4 regions of the Streptomyces sp. Pv4-95 genome follow, and region 3 is predicted to be linked to each of the others. Evidence: riboswitches for the same ligand, from Rfam matches in the RefSeq annotation. Region 3 holds a riboswitch; each other region holds the start of a gene.
What was found. A riboswitch is a leader RNA that binds a small molecule or an ion and turns the genes downstream of it on or off. The one in region 3 is predicted to bind cobalamin.

Region 1: another riboswitch for cobalamin. It lies ahead of QOM21_RS12730 (ribonucleoside-diphosphate reductase subunit alpha); the one in region 3 lies ahead of QOM21_RS35765 (ABC transporter substrate-binding protein).
Region 2: another riboswitch for cobalamin. It lies ahead of metE (5-methyltetrahydropteroyltriglutamate--homocysteine S-methyltransferase); the one in region 3 lies ahead of QOM21_RS35765 (ABC transporter substrate-binding protein).
Region 4: another riboswitch for cobalamin. It lies ahead of QOM21_RS32170 (CbtB-domain containing protein); the one in region 3 lies ahead of QOM21_RS35765 (ABC transporter substrate-binding protein).

What each region holds. Positions count from the first base shown of each region.
Region 1 covers NZ_CP127172.1:2,899,469-2,903,487, forward strand. The annotation lists gene mctP (monocarboxylate uptake permease MctP) at 9-1,631, shown strand; cobalamin riboswitch at 1,815-1,975, shown strand; gene QOM21_RS12730 (ribonucleoside-diphosphate reductase subunit alpha) at 2,136-4,019, shown strand, end outside.
Region 2 covers NZ_CP127172.1:7,554,332-7,558,350, forward strand. The annotation lists gene metE (5-methyltetrahydropteroyltriglutamate--homocysteine S-methyltransferase) at 1-1,991, opposite strand, end outside; cobalamin riboswitch at 2,152-2,372, opposite strand; gene QOM21_RS33215 (ATP-binding protein) at 2,979-4,019, shown strand, end outside.
Region 3 covers NZ_CP127172.1:8,133,799-8,137,817, forward strand. The annotation lists gene QOM21_RS35760 (ABC transporter permease) at 1-368, opposite strand, end outside; gene QOM21_RS35765 (ABC transporter substrate-binding protein) at 370-1,929, opposite strand; cobalamin riboswitch at 1,982-2,110, opposite strand; gene QOM21_RS35770 (GNAT family N-acetyltransferase) at 2,336-2,908, opposite strand; gene tsaD (tRNA (adenosine(37)-N6)-threonylcarbamoyltransferase complex transferase subunit TsaD) at 2,908-3,978, opposite strand.
Region 4 covers NZ_CP127172.1:7,334,013-7,338,031, forward strand. The annotation lists gene ribA (GTP cyclohydrolase II) at 1-487, shown strand, start outside; gene QOM21_RS32165 (CbtA family protein) at 581-1,339, opposite strand; gene QOM21_RS32170 (CbtB-domain containing protein) at 1,354-1,572, opposite strand; cobalamin riboswitch at 1,612-1,762, opposite strand; gene QOM21_RS32175 (histidine phosphatase family protein) at 1,881-2,453, shown strand; gene QOM21_RS32180 (SPW repeat protein) at 2,598-3,038, shown strand; gene QOM21_RS32185 (hypothetical protein) at 3,139-3,447, opposite strand; gene QOM21_RS32190 (alkyl/aryl-sulfatase) at 3,916-4,019, shown strand, end outside.

The DNA.
Region 1 (4,019 bases), 5.2 Mb from region 3:
CCGACGGCGTGAACGGCACCGCGCTGGCCGTCTTCGTGTTCTTCTTCCTGGCCGTGACGGTCATGGGCTTCCTCGCCGCCCGCTGGCGCAAGGCCGAGCAGTCCGCGAACCTCGACGAATGGGGCCTGGGCGGCCGGAGCTTCGGCACCTGGGTGACGTGGTTCCTGCTCGGCGGCGACCTCTACACCGCGTACACCTTCGTCGCCGTCCCGGCGGCCATCTACGCGGCGGGCGCGGCCGGCTTCTTCGCGGTGCCCTACACGATCCTCGTCTATCCGCTGATCTTCACCTTCCTGCCCCGGCTCTGGTCGGTCTCGCACAAGCACGGCTACGTCACCACCTCCGACTTCGTGCGCGGCCGGTTCGGCTCCAAGGGCCTGTCGCTGGCGGTGGCGCTCACCGGCATCCTCGCCACCATGCCCTACATCGCGCTCCAACTGGTCGGCATCCAGGCCGTCCTGGACGTGCTGGGGATCGGCGGCGGCGAGACCACCAACTGGTTCGTCAAGGACCTGCCGCTGCTGATCGCCTTCGCCGTCCTGGCGGCCTACACCTACTCGTCCGGACTGCGGGCGCCCGCGCTCATCGCGTTCGTCAAGGACGGGCTGATCTACCTCGTCATCGCGGTGGCGATCATCTACATCCCGATCAAGCTGGGCGGCTTCGACGCGATCTTCGACTCGGCCGGGAAGGCGTTCGCGGAGCCGGGACCGACCGGTAAGCCGCGCGGCGAGCTGGCGAGCGGCCCCAACGCCCAGTGGGCCTACGCCACGCTGGCGCTGGGCTCGGCGCTCGCGCTGTTCATGTACCCGCACTCGATCACCGCGACGCTGTCCTCGCGCAGCCGCAACGTGATCCGCCGCAACACCACGATCCTGCCGCTGTACTCCCTGATGCTGGGCCTGCTCGCGCTGCTGGGCTTCATGGCGATCAAGGCCGGCACGGAGATCCACGGCAACCCGCAGCTGGCGATTCCGCAGCTCTTCGAGGACATGTTCCCGAGCTGGTTCGCCGGCGTCGCGTTCGCCGCGATCGGCATCGGCGCCCTGGTGCCGGCGGCCATCATGTCGATCGCCGCGGCCAACCTCTTCACCCGCAACGTCTACAAGGACTTCCTGAAGCCGGACGCCACCCCGGCCCAGGAGCACAAGGTCGCCAAGCTCGTCTCGCTGCTGGTGAAGGTCGGCGCCCTCGCCTTCGTCCTGACCATGGACAAGACGGTCGCCATCAACTTCCAGCTGCTGGGCGGCATCTGGATCCTGCAGACCATGCCGTCCCTCGTCGGCGGCCTGTTCACCCGCTGGTTCCACCGCTGGGCGCTGCTCGCCGGCTGGGCGGTCGGCATGGCGTACGGCACGCTCGCGGCGTACGGCGTGGCCAGCCCCACCCAGGCGCACTTCGGCGGCTCCAGCAGGGAGATCCCGGGTATCGGCGAGATCGGCTACATCGGCCTGACCGCGTTCGTGCTGAACGTCGTGGTCACGGTCGTGCTGACCTTCGCCCTGAAGGCCGCGAAGGCGCCGGAGGGCGTCGACGAGACCAGCCCGGGCGACTACACCGCGGACGTCGGCGACAAGGGCGTCAGCCCCGACCTGCCGCCCGCCACCGCGGAGGCCCCCGTCGGCCACTGAGCCACCGCACCGCCCCCGGCCACGGGCCGTCGCACCTCAGGGTGCGGCGGCCCGTTCGCGTGCCCGGCGCGGTGCGGTAAGCCGGGAGACCCCTTGCCCTGGTGCACGGTCAGACACCCACGGGTGCACGGACAGACACGACTCGATCACTCGCGACGCACAAGATATGGGGGTGCACACGAGAAGGCACCCCCACATGTATGCTCGTGCTCGCTGTCGCCGCAGGGGAATCCGGTGCGAATCCGGAACTGTCCCGCAACGGTGTACGAGTGCGCCCATAAGGCCCCAAAGCCTTGCCGCGCGCCCGTGGAGTCCGAGGACCTGCCGACGGTACGCCCGCACCGCCATCGGTGCGAGCGTCGATACGTCCGGGCCCCGTGGGATGGGCCGGTGGACGCCGCGCGGTGTGCCCGCGCACCCCGAACGACTCCGGGGTGCCCCACGCCCGCGCGCGCCCGTCGCGCCCCTCCCTCCTGGCCCCCGCCGAGTGAGGGAGAGCAGCACGTGACCATCGCGCCAACGGAGCCCGCGTCAGACGCCGAGGTCGTGCGGTCCGCGCCGCCCGCCCCCGCCGACCGGGTCGAGGACGGCCCCGGCGTCGCCCTGCTGCGCACGCTGACCGAGCTGACCGAGGACCTGACCGCGACCGACCCCGGCAAGGTGGCCGCCGCCGCCCTCCGAGGCCGCCACGCGGGCTCCGACGAGGCGGAGTTGCGCTCCCTGGCGATCGAGGCCGCGGCCGGTCTGATCGGTGACGAGCCGCAGTACTCCCGCCTCGCCGCGCGGCTGCTCACCCTCGCCATCGCCGAGGAGGCCGCGGGCCAGGGCGCCACCTCCTTCTCGGCCTCGGTGGACACCGGCCACCGCGAGGGTCTGATCGCCGACGCGACCGCCGCGTTCGTGCGCACCCACGCCGCCCGCCTGGACGCCGCCGTCGACAAGGCACTCGCCGACGGCGCCGACGACCGCTTCGGCTACTTCGGCCTGCGCACCCTGCACTCCCGCTACCTGCTGCGGCACCCCACCACCCGTCAGGTCATCGAGACGCCGCAGCACTTCCTGCTCCGGGTGGCCTGCGGTCTCGCCGAGAACGACTCCGGCGCCGCGCTGGACGACGTCGCCGAGCTGTACCGCCTCACCAGCTCGCTGTCCTATCTGCCCTCCTCCCCCACCCTGTTCAACTCCGGCACCCGCCACCCGCAGATGTCCTCCTGCTATCTGCTGGACTCCCCGCTGGACGAACTCGACTCGATCTACGACCGGTACCACCAGGTCGCCCGGCTCTCCAAGCACGCCGGCGGTATCGGTCTGTCCTACTCCCGGATCCGCGCACGGGGGTCGCTGATCCGGGGCACCAACGGCCACTCCAACGGCATCGTGCCGTTCCTGCGCACCCTGGACGCCTCGGTCGCGGCGGTGAACCAGGGAGGCCGCCGCAAGGGCGCCGCCTGCGTCTACCTGGAGACCTGGCACGCCGACATCGAGGAGTTCCTGGAGCTGCGCGACAACACCGGCGAGGAGGCCCGCCGTACGCACAACCTCAACATCGCGCACTGGATCCCGGACGAGTTCATGCGCCGCGTCGAGGCGGACGCCGACTGGTCGCTGTTCTCGCCGTCCGACACCCCGGAGCTGGTGGACCTGTGGGGCGCGGAGTTCGACGCCGCCTACCGCAGGGCCGAGGCCGAGGGCAAGGCGCTCAAGCAGATCCCGGCCCGGCTGCTGTACTCGCGGATGATGCGGACCCTGGCGCAGACCGGCAACGGCTGGATGACGTTCAAGGACGCCGCCAACCGCACCGCCAACCAGACCGCCGAGCCCGGCAAGGTCGTCCACTCGTCCAACCTGTGCACCGAGATCCTGGAGGTCACGGACGACGGCGAAACCGCGGTCTGCAACCTCGGGTCGGTCAACCTCGCCGCGCATCTCGGCGACGAGACGGCCGGCTGGGAGGACGCGATGGACTGGGAGCGGCTGGACGCGACGGTCCGCACCGCCGTCACCTTCCTCGACCGCGTCGTGGACATCAACTTCTACCCGACCGACCAGGCCGGCGCCTCCAACTCCCGCTGGCGGCCGGTGGGTCTGGGTCTGATGGGGCTGCAGGACGTCTTCTTCCGGCTGCGGCTGCCCTTCGACTCCCCCGAGGCGCGGGAGCTGTCGACCCGCATCTCCGAGCGGATCATGCTCGCCGCGTACGAGGCGTCCGCCGACCTCGCGGAGCGGCACGGCCCGCACCCGGCCTGGTCCTCGACCCGCACCGCCCGCGGTGTGCTGCACCCCGACCACTACCCGAACGCCGAGCCCCGCTGGGCGGACCGGTGGGCTGCGCTGCGGAACCGGATCGCGGCGACCGGGATGCGCAACTCCCTGCTCCTGGCCATCGCG
Region 2 (4,019 bases), 580 kb from region 3:
GTGTCGGGCCGTACGCCACTGGTGGTGAGGCGGAACGCCTCGGTCGCCCAGTCCAGGTAGCCGGCGTGCTCGGCGGCTCGCAGCGGCAGCGTCTCGCGCAGCGCGGGCTCGTCGACCTGGATGACGGAAGTCCCGGCCGCCTCCAGGTCGTTGACCTCGTCGCGCAGCGCGAGGGCCACCTGGCGAGCGGTGTCGCCCAGCGGCTGGTCGTCGCGGACGAAGGACCAGGCGAGCATGGTGACCGGGCCGGTGAGCATGCCCTTGACCGGACGCTCGGTGAGCGACTGGGCGTAGCGGGTCCAGCGCACCGTCATCGGCTCGGGGCGGGAGATGTCCCCGGCGAGGACCGGCGGGCGTACGTAGCGGGTGCCGTAGGACTGCACCCAGCCGTGCTGGGTGGCCAGGTAGCCGGTCAGCTGTTCCGCGAAGTACTGCACCATGTCGTTGCGTTCGGGCTCGCCGTGCACCAGGACGTCGATCCCGGCCTTCTCCTGGAAGCCGAGGACATCGCGGATCTCGGTCTTGATGCGCTCCTCGTAGCCGACCGTGTCGATCCGCCCGGCACGCAGGTCGGCGCGGGCGCTGCGCAGCTCGGTGGTCTGCGGGAACGAACCGATCGTCGTCGTGGGCAGCAGCGGCAGTCCGAGGTGCGCGCGCTGGGCCGCGGTCCGCTGGGCATACGGCTGGGAGCGGCGCCCGTCCGCGTCGGTGACTGCCGTGGTACGGGCCCGCACCACGGGGTCGTGGGTGAGCGCGGACCCGGCCCGGGAGGCGAGATCGGCGCGGTTCGCGGCGAGTTCGCCCGAGATGGCTTCCGTGCCGCGGGCCAGCCCGCGCGCCAGGACGGCGATCTCCTGCGTCTTCTGACGGGCGAAGGCCAGCCAGCGGGCGATCTGCGGGTCGATGTCGTGCTCGGCGGTGGCGTCCAGCGGGACGTGCAGCAGCGAGCAGGATGCCGAGACATCGACGTGGTCGGCGAGACCGAGCAGTGTGCCCAGCGTGGACAGCGACTTCTCGTAGTCGTTGATCCAGATGTTGCGGCCGTTGACGACGCCCGCGACCAGCCGCTTGCCCGGCAGGCCGCCGGCCGCCGCGAGGTCCTGGAGGTTGGCGGCGCCCGACTCGGTGAAGTCGATGGCCAGCCCCTCGACCGGCGCCTTGGCCAGGACGGTCAGCGCGTCGCCGAGCCGACCGAAGTAGGAGGCGACCAGGAGCTTCGGGCGGTCGGTGAGGGCCCCGAGCTCGCGGTAGGCGCGCGCGGCAGCATTCAGTTCCGCCGGGGTGCGGTCCTGGACGAGAGCAGGCTCATCGAGCTGCACCCACTCGGCGCCCGCAGCCCGCAGGTCGGCGACGACCTCGGCGTACACCGGAAGGAGCCGGTCGAGCAGGGTCAGCGGCTCGAAGTCGGCGGCGACCCCGGGAGCCGGCTTGGCCAGCAGGAGGTAGGTGATCGGCCCGACGAGGACCGGGCGGGCGGCGTGCCCGAGCGCGAGGGCTTCCTTCAGTTCGGCGACCTGCTTGGTGGAGTCGGCGGTGAAGACGGTGTCCGGGCCGAGCTCGGGGACCAGGTAGTGATAGTTGGTGTCGAACCACTTGGTCATTTCCAGCGGGACGACCTCCTGGGTGCCCCGCGCCATGGCGAAGTAGACGTCAATGGGGCATCCCCTGCTCGAGCGAAGCCGAGAGCTTGGGGAAGCGTCGGCGCCGACCGCCGCGCGATGCCGCTCGGGGACAGCGCCGACCATGACACTGGTGTCCAGGACGTGGTCGTAGTACGAGAAATCACCGGACGGCACCTCGTGGACGCCGGCGTCGGCCAGTTGTTGCCAGTTCGCCCGGCGCAGTTCTGCCGCGGTCTGCCGGAGGGCGTCGGCGCCGACGCGGCCTTTCCAGTAGCCCTCGATGGCCTTCTTCAGTTCCCGGTGCTGTCCCTGGCGGGGGTAGCCGTACACGGTGGCCCGTGCTGCCGCGGCTGCGGACTTCGCTGTCACGGAACTCTCCTTCGCGAGATGTCTCGTCGGTGTCCCGGAGACGGAACGAGAGCGCGAAGGAACGACTCACCGGGCGGGCCACGCGCAGGTGCTCTCGCGTGTGCCGCTCGATATGTACGTCGACCCGCCCACGAGGTCACCGGGATGGCCGCACGCGATCGGTCGCGTGCGGGCAACGGGCAGGTCTTCGGACTCGCGGGCCCGTCTCGTACACGTACGAGACACCTACTGGCCGTCGCTTCCCAGACCCGGCCGGGCCCAGTGCGTATGACGGCGTTCGTTCCCACTCACCGCTGCGGGGCAGTCCCGGATTCCCACCGGGTTCCCTCTTACGACGCTCCCGCCTGGCGGACGGGGCGAACCAGCTGCACTCGTCACCCTAGAGGGACAACCAGCGAGCGCGCAGCCCGCACCGCATGGTGGACGGTGATATGAGACACGGGCCGTGGACGCATATCCGGGGACACACAGCCGTACACGGGGGCGCGGAGCATCCGCGTCAGCCGCTCCGCACCCCGCACGCCCGGGCACAGCAGTCGCGACCCCTCAGCCCCGAGACGTCGCCAGGGTGGTCGCGCTGCTGCTCCCGCTCCCCGTGATGGGGCACGATCAAGAAGGTCTCGGGGGAATCAGGGCAGGTCAGGGGCGTTGTCAGTGGGGTGCGGCATGATGCGGGTACGAAGGTTTCACGGGGTGATCGCGGGCACCCCGTGAGGTTGCCCACCCATATTCCAACCACGCCTGTCGAACGGCACGTTGACGCCACTTCGGTGTACGGGACTTCGGTATACGAGTTCGCCCCGCCGGAGTCGATCACCGAGCGGTCTCGCCCGCACTTCGCCGCCGCACGTGGGTGACAAGGGCACGCCACACCTGGGTAACAAGCGGCGGTCGGGGTGCGCTTCGCCCCGTGCGACGCCCATAGGATGATCGCCGTACGGTCAACACGACTTGACGGTGCCGGACGGACAGGACAACGGGGAGACAATGACCAGCCCGACCCAGGCCCCGGAACAGGCCAAGACCCATGAGCCCCACCCCTATATCGGGGGGCGCAATGCCGCGCTGCGCGCGCTCACCGCGTGGCGGATGGAGCGGGCGGGCGCGCCCCGGGTCGTCATCCTGACCGGAAGCCCGGGCACCGGATGTTCGCGGCTGCTCACGGGGTTCCTGATGCTCTGCGACCCGGAGTATCGCAAGGGGATCGAGCTGGAGGCGCTCGATCCGGCGACCGTGCCTTCGGACTTGCCCGCACCTGCGGTACCGAGCGTCGCCGGACTGACGGCAGCGCAGACCCTGTGGCTGCTCGCCGGTCACTACGAGTTGTCCGCGACACGCACCGCCGACATCTTCTCGGAACTCGGTCAACTCCCGTTGTCCGGGCGGCCGGTGACGATCGTCGTGCCGGATGTGGATCGGGCCGGCCCGGTGCGGGGGACGGGTGAGCCCGCGCACGTGGTGCGGGACGCGCTGAAGCCCCTCGCCGCCGTCGACTCCATACGCCTCCTCGCTGACGTACCCCGGGAGTTGGCGGCCGAGCTCGCCGAGGGACTGCCGCCCGGCGTGGCCCAGATCATCGACCTCGACGCACCGGAGTGGGCCGACCCCGAAGGGCTTGTGCTGCAGGCCGAGGCACTGCTCAATCCCCAATTCGGCGCCCCGGCAATGCCGTTCACGATCGATCCTGACGCTCGACGCGCGCTCGCCGAGGCGATCGCCCGGCGCGCGGGGGACGGCGCGGGCAGCCGCCTGACCGTGCACCTCGCCGTGCAGTCGATCCTGATGCACCCGGAGGGCTTCGACCCGGCGGATGCGAGCCAACTGCCGGGCAGCGTCGGCGAAGTGCTCGATCTGCACGCCGAGCGGCTTGACACCCACCCCCGCATCCTGCGACAGATCCTCGCACCCCTCGCCCTGGCCGAGGGCGACGGCCTGCCCGTGCACCTGCTGACCCCGCTCGCCTCCGCAGCCGCAGAGCGGGACATCAGCGAGGACATGGCGCGGGGCATGCTGCTCGCCGCCCCCTTC
Region 3 (4,019 bases):
CGCAGCCCCGAAACCGTGCCCAGCAGCGGAGCCAGAACCGTCACCAGCACCAGTGCCGGTATCCCCAGCAGCAGCGTCACCCCGAAGCGACGGCCGACGTCGTCGCCCACCGGCAGCCCGGTGGTCAGGGAAGTGCCGAGGTCACCGGTGAAGAGGTCGCCGAGCCAGTGTCCGAAGCGGGTCCAGGCCGGCTCGTCCAGCCCCAACTGCCTTCGCAGCGCCACCACCTGTTCGGGAGTACCGAGTTCGCCGCGGAGCACGTCGGCCGTGTCTCCGGGCAGCAGCGACCCCACGGCGAACACAGCGACCAGTACCACCAGGCACTGAATGACTGCCAGTAGTGAGCGCCGCAGGACGTAGGCGCACACCTCAGCCCACGCGGACCCGGTCGAACCGGGCCCAGTCGTGCGAGTTCGGCGGTGCGGCGCGCAGTCCGCGGACGGACGGGCCGATGGCGTCGTTGGCGTCGGAGAACGCCCACACCAGCAGCCCGGACCCGTCGCGGGCGATCTTCTGGGCGCGCGCGAGCAGGGCCAGCCGTCCTTGCTCGTCCCGGGTGGTACGGGCGCGTTCCAGCAACGCGTCGAAATCCTTCGAGGCGTACTGCGTCTGGTTGCGGGCAGCTCCGCCGCGGACCCGCTGCTGGAGGAAGTCGGATACGGGCAGCGTGGAGGTGGTGTTGAAGGCGGCGACGCCCTTCGTCTTGATCTCGCTGAAGTAGGTGCTGGAGGCACGGGTGTTGGAGGTGAGCCTCAGCCCCACCTCGCGCAGCTGGCGTGCCATCAGGTCCGCGGCAGGCTCCCATGCGGCGTCGACGGAGCTGGTCTCCACGGTGATCTCCAGCCCGTTCGCGCCGGCCTCCTTCACGAGCCTGCGCGCCTTGCCGATGTCCCGCTCGCGGGGTTTGAGGTCGTCCGGGTAGCCGCGCAGGCCCATGCCGAACAGGTCGTTCCCCGGCTCGCCGTGCCCGGCGAGGGCGACACGCACCAACGCCTCCCGGTCGAGCCCGAGTTGCACGGCCCGCACCAGCCGGGGGTCGTCGAACGGCTTTCGGCCGGTCCGCAGCACCAACTGCTGGGCGGTGGCCCGTTCCGCGGTCAGCAGCCGCGTCGAGCCCTCCTTCTTCAGCCGTTCCACGGAGGCGCCGGCCATGTCGGATATGTAGTGGACCTGTCCGGACAGCAGGGCGTTGAGCCGCGCCGACTCCTCGTTCGCGGGGACGATCTCCAACTCGGCGATGTGCGGGGCGCCGTCCCAGTGGTCCGCCCAGCGCCGGTAGCGGGCGGTACCGCCGGGCGTGAAGGAGACGTAGGTGAAGGGGCCGGAGCCGACGGGCGTGCGGAAGTCCTTCGTACCGTCGGGGATGATCTCGGTGCCCGGGCCGGCGAGGACGCTGGGGAACTCGAAGTTCGGCGCCTTCAGCACGAAGACGACGGACCGCTCGCCGTCGGCTTTTCCGGCGTCGAAGTCGATCGCGGAGAGCAGCTGTTGCGAGGGGGAGCCGGTGTCGGGGTCGGCGGCACGGCGGTAGCTGTAGAGGACGTCCTTTGCCGTCACCGGTCTGCCGTCGTGGAACTCCGCCTTGCGCAGCCGTACGCGCCACCGGGTGCCGGAGGCGTCGCTCTCCCAGGACTCCGCGAGCCGCCCGCGGACGGACATGTCGGCCGCGTAGGTGCCCAGCGTGTCGTAGAGGGCCTTGGCCCGGGCCTGGTCGACGAAGTTCGGGGCGACGTGGGGGTCGAGGGTCTCCTGGGATCCCCCGGCGGTGAACGCGGCGCGGAACCGGTCGCTGCCTCCGCCGTCCCTCGTGTCCCCGCCGCAGCCTGTGAGCAGGCCGGACGCGGCCAGCGCCAGGGAGCCTCCGGCGGCCAGCACCCCTCGTCTGCCGAGTTCGGGCCGTACCGGCTCCGTCCGGGCATGCGTCGTCACAATCGATCCTCTCCGGGGTGTCCTCGCCCCTGCTGTCGGACCGGCGACGGGTCAGTCTCCTGGCTCCCGGATCGTCACTCGCCTCCGCCTTCCCATCCGCGTCCGCGGACAGTGACATGCGGGAGGTTCGCTCCTCGGTCACAGTGGCGGGACCGCGCCGGAATCACACCGGCTTCCTGGTCCCCGTCGCCTCGTGCACTCATTCTGGCGCACGGACAGGGGAACCGGGGCCCAGGGGTCGTTCCCCGCAGGACCCGGGACGAACGAGTTGAAGCGGCTGGAGGGGCTGTCGGGGCGGCGCCGTGTGGGCTCGGCGATGTGAACGGCCGGCTCAGTGCCCGTGGGCAGGGTTCGGACGTCGGAGGTGCACAAGAAGGCTTGCAAAGAGGGTTCCGGAGTGGTCAGTTCAGTCGGGAAGGGGGGCCGGCACTTCGGCGGGGTGGTGGGGACCGAGGAAGACGGCCACTCCCTGCCCTCCGGGTGCGGGGTGGGTGGCCTGGCGCCAGCCGAGTCGCCGGTAGAAGGCGACGGCGCGTTCGGCGCGTACGGAGGTGAGCAGCCACGAGCGGCCGTGTGCCGTCTCGGCGTGCAGCGCATCCAGCAGGCAGGCACCCAGGCCACTGCCGCGCGCCTGTGTGTGCACGGCCAGTTCGTCGATTTCCTGGGCGCCGCACAGCCAGGCAGTGGTGCGTGCGGCACCCAGAGCGGCGGCCGCCTGCGGGTAGCAACGGGTGGTGGGGAAGGGGGCGGGAGTTGTCCAGGCGGTCGCGAACCCGAGCACGGTGCCCTCGTCGAGTGCGAGCGCGGCCCGGAACCCGGGGCGTCGCACATCGTCGGCCAGTCGCAACAGGTACCCGTCGGCCGGGGTCGGACCTTCCGCCCACGGAGGCCCGCCGAAGGCATCGGCATATACGGTGCGAATGCCGTCGGCGTACGACTCCAGCTGTCGGCCGGATACAGCGCGGACCACGCCGGCCATCAGGACACCTTCACGGGGACCTTGCGGGCGACCGGGTGCAGCGCGGCGTACTCCAAGGGCGCTGACGGATCGATCGAGACGTTCAGCGGTGCGGGCTCGGCGCCCGCCCGGACCAGGAGATCCCCGATAGCGGCGATCATCGCGCCATTGTCCGTGCACAGCTTCAGCGGCGGCACGCGCAGGGTGACTCCGGCGGCCGCGCAGCGCTCCTCCGCCAGCGCCCGGACCCGGGAGTTGGCCGCCACCCCGCCGACCACGACCAGGGTGCCCACGCCGTGCGCGGTGCAGGCGGCCACTGCCTTGCGGGTCAGCACATCGGCGACCGCCTCCTGGAGCGAGGCGGCACCGTCGGCCACCGGCAGGACCTGTCCCCGATGCCGCTCCGCCCACCGTGCCGCGGCGGTCTTCAGCCCCGAGAACGAGAAGCCGTACGGATCATCCCGCGGCCCGGTGAGTGGCCGGGGGAAGGCGACGGCGCGGGCGTCGCCCTCGCGCGCGGCCCGGTCGATGGCCGGACCGCCGGGATAGGGCAGCCCGAAGACCCGGGCGACCTTGTCGAAGCATTCGCCGGCCGCGTCGTCGAGCGTGTCGCCGAGGTGCACGATCGGATCCCGGGCCAGATCGCGTACGAGCAGCAGCGAGGTGTGCCCGCCGGAGACGATCAGCACCATGCAGGGGTCGGGCAGCGGACCGTGCTCCAGGGTGTCGGCGGCGACATGCCCCGCCAAGTGGTGCACGCCGTAGAGCGGGACGCCCAGCGCATACGCCAGCCCCTTCGCGCCGGCCAGTCCGACCTGAAGGGCGCCCGACAGCCCCGGACCGGTCGTCACCGCGACCGCCCCGATGTCGGACATCCCCAGTCCGGCCTGCTCCAGCGCCTGCCGGACGACCGGATTGAGCGCCTGGACATGGGCGCGGGACGCGATCTCCGGCACCACTCCACCGAACCGGGCGTGCTCGTCCATACTCGACGCCACCGCATGCCCCAGCAGCCGGCCGTCCTGCACGAGCCCGGCCCCCGTCTCGTCACAGGACGACTCAATGCCCAGCACCACGGGCGTCCCACGCATGCCCTTCTCCTCTCGCACCGCGCCCAGACTAATTGCACCAA
Region 4 (4,019 bases), 800 kb from region 3:
GACGGTCCTCGCCCGGCTGCACTCGGAATGCCTGACGGGAGACGCCTTCGCGTCCACGCACTGCGAGTGCGGCGAACAGCTGTCCGAGGCCCTTCGGGCGATCGTGGCCGAAGGGCGGGGCGTCCTGGTCTATCTGCGCGGCCATGAGGGGCGCGGAATCGGGCTGGTCGCCAAGCTGCGGGCGATGGGACTGCAGGAGGACGGTCTGGACACCGTCGAGGCGAATATCGCCCTGGGCCTGCCGGTCGATGCCCGCGACTACGGATCAGGCGCCGCCATGTTGCACGATCTCGGTGTCCGGTCCGTGCGCCTGCTGTCGAACAATCCACGCAAACGCGAGGCGTTGGTGCGGCACGGTGTCACGGTCGAGGCGCAGGTCCCGCTGCTGACGCCGCCCGGCGCCGAGAACCTCCGCTATCTGCGCACCAAACGCGAGCGGCTCGACCACGACCTGCCGCATCTCGACCACCTTCCCGGCCAGTCCTGAGGCTCAGGTGGCCCGCCGGGTTCGTCGCCCGAGTACGTGGAAGGGGCCCGCGACAGCCGTCGCGGGCCCCTTCCACGTGGTGCGGCACTGCCGTCAGGGTGTGACCGGCACACTCCGCGCGGCAGCAGCCTCCTTCGTCGGGACGACGCGCTCCGCGAGGTGGCCGAAGATCAGCCCGAAGGCGGTCCACAGCACCAGTTGGATGGCGATCGCCGACAGCCGGAACTGCCAGAGCAGCGTGCCGGAGAAACCGTGCGGCACCTCGTTCATGGACGGCAGGAAGGCGTACGCGATGCCGATGGCCACGACGAAGGCCGCGCCGCCCGCCACCGTGGCGTACCAGTTGCCCAGCTTGGGAGCGAGCCGCCGCCCGAGAATCGTCGCGGCGACGGCGAGCAGGATGCCCAGCAGCATCATCAGGAAGTACAGAGCCGTGCGCTTGCCGATGGTGTCGGGGTCGCCGACCGCCGGCGGATTGGCCGGGTACTTCAGGAACGGTACGAGGTAGACGGCCACCAGGGCGGCCGCGGACAGCAGGACGGCGGTGGCCCGGGCCCCGAAGCGGCCGATCCGGCCCAGGGCGAAGCAGAAGGCCAGCGCGGCGATCCCGCCCAGGGCCACGCCGTAGACCAGTACGCCGGTCGCCAGCCCCGCCGTGGACTGCACACCGCGGCTGACGACCTCCACCTCGTGCTCGTGGCCGTGGCTGTGTGTCTGCGCTTCCTCGAAGGCGATGGCGGCGTCCACCCTCGGTTCGCCCAGGAAGTAGGCGACGACGAGGGCGACGACACCGGCTGCCAGACCCGCGAGCATGCCGCGCACCAGGAGATTTCTGATGGTGACGGAGTTCATTTCCTCGGGTCCGATCAGTGGCAGGGGAAGCCGAGCAGGTGGCGGCCGTCGTGGACCCACTCGTGGACGTCCGTACCGGACAGCAGTGAGGTGGCGCCCTGCTCCGCGCCGATGAAGTACAGCAGGACGAGCATCAGGACGCCGAAGAACAGCGCCCACGGGGCGATCGCCTTGAGGGGGAGTGTTGCCGGGGTGACGGCGCCGGTCGTCGGCGGTGCGATGGTCTGAGCCATGGCGGAACCTCCTGGTAGGGGAACTCGCGTCCCGTGTAGCGGAGTGCGCAATGACATGGCGGGTCTGGCTCGCCCGGTCCCGGCCCCCGCGGGGGCCGAGTCGAAACCGGACATACAGTGGCGCGACCGCGCCGGGATCCCACCGGCTTCCGTCATGTCATCGTCAATATCCTCGGGAAGGTACCGCGAACCGGCGGGCGGGCCAAGGCCGAGCAGGGGGCGGAGAGGGGCAGTGCGGGGCGCGCGGTGTCGACAACTCGCCTTACCGGACGCTCTGTTGTTGCCGCGGCACATCGAAAGAGGGGTTCATGACAACTCGGGTGACGTTGCTCTCACCGGCTGCCGGGGACGCGCAGCGCGAGGTGCGGTTCGACGACGACGCGCCGCTGAGCGAGGCGGGGCTGCGCCGGGCCCGGGCCGCCGCGGGCGGCTTCCCGGCAGCCGACCGGACCCTGGTCTCCCCGTCCGTACGCTGCCGTCGCACGGCCGCTGAGCTGGGGCTCTCCGCGGCGACCGCGTCCGAGCTGGCCGGCTGTGGGATGGGCGCCTGGCGCGGCCGGACGCTGGCGGAGGTGGCCGAGGCGGATCCCGCGGCGGTGTCCGCCTGGCTGTCCGACCCCGGCTTCGCGGGGCACGGCGGGGAGTCGCTGCGGGAGCTGTGCGACCGGGTCGGAGGCTGGCTGGACGGCGTGGCCGACGTCTCCGGGCGGGTGCTGGCGGTGGTGGAGCCGGACGTGGTGCGGGCCGCGGCGGTGTGTGCCCTGCGGGTGCCGCTGGACGCCTTCTGGCGGATGGATGTGCCGCCGCTGACCGCGACCGAGTTGAGCGGTCGGGGCGGCCGCTGGAATCTGGCGCTGGGGCGGACGCCGGGGCGCCCGTAAGGGGTTTTCGGTGCGCCGGGCCCGTCGCGAGAAAATTGAAGGGCTGCACATCTACCCATAAAGGGGACATAAGTGCAGAATAAAGAGTGCGTGGCAGATGCCTCGCGGTACGGCCAAGGCTTGTGAACCAAGGAGGCGAGTCGCATGGCCGACGTCTCACACAGCAGGGGCGACCTCGCAGGTCACCCCGACGCTACCGAGATGCAAGCCCGATACGACCGGGTTCTCGGCGGGCGTGACGTGGTACTCGTGGACGGACCGGTGTTCCTCGTCGGCCTGTACTGCGCGGCTTCGCCATGGATCGTCCACTACACGGCCTCGCAGTCCGCGCTCGTGACGCACAACCTCATCGTCGGCATCGCGATCGCCCTGCTGGCCATCGGGTTCACCGTGACGCCGGACCGGATGTACGGCCTGAGCGGTGCGATGTGCGCGATCGGCGCGTGGATGATCGTGGCGCCGTGGATCGTCGGCACCAACCCGGATGCCGGCGTCATCTGGAACAACGTCGTCATCGGTGGCCTCACGTTCCTGCTGGGGGCGATGTGCGTCGCCGTGGCGTCGAGAAGCCGCCGCCTGACGTGAAGCCCGCTCCCGATAGGGGCTGGTGACAACCCGTCGACCCGCCTGCCGCCCGACGGACGGCCGGCGGGCCGGTGTGTGTCCGTCCGCCGCCGGATTGCGGTCATCCCGGCGGCGGTAAGTCCTCGCGAGGCCGTTCGCCGGCGCGGCCGGGGTACGGCGCGAAGGGGCGGCCGAAGTATCCGGCCAGCATCAGCCCGCCCGCGATGAGCAGGCCGTCACCGAAGGCGATGCCGACGGCGAGAAGGCCGGCCGCGGCGAGCAGAGCCGGCCGTGCGGCGCCGCGACGGTATGCCTCGCGCCGGTCCACGGGTCGCGGGCCGGCGGCGGGGGCCGGCCCCGTGTGCGGGGTGCGGTCGTGCCGGAACCGTTCGGCGGCGTCGGCGAGTTGGCGGTTCTGCTCGGGGGGCACGCGGCGTCCCTCCTGTTGCGGGTGCGGTCGTTGCGCGGTGGCGGCGTGAAGGAGGAGCGCCGCTGCGGGCGGACGGGAGCAGTGAGCTGAGGCGGGGGGAGTGCGCCCCGGGCCAACGCGCCCGTGGGCGTGCGCGGGTCACCACGTCACAGGCGTTGTTGTGCCCTGTGGCGCCCTGCTCGTAACTCTGTTGGCCCGACCGGTGACGCCGCGTGGACCGGCCCGGGGCCGCTTGGGAAGGGCCCCGTGGACCTGCGCGCCGTCCGGCTCTGTGGTCCATGTCAGGGATGGGGCGGGTGGGGCGTCGGCGTGCGTGCGTACGCGTATGCGCGAACGGGGCACAGTGGGGCACATCATGTTCAAGGGTCATCCGGCGGCGCCCTCCTGGGTGGCGATGGCTGATCCCCGTGGCGGAGGCGCCGGCGACGCGCCGGACCACCGTCCTGCCACCCGGAGAGGTAGTGCCACGTGAGTGCTGTGCCCGTCGATGACCACGCGGACTTCGCCGATGCCGACCGCGGATTCATCGCCGCGCTCGACCCGCCCCATGTCCTCGCGGCGGACGGCCGGGT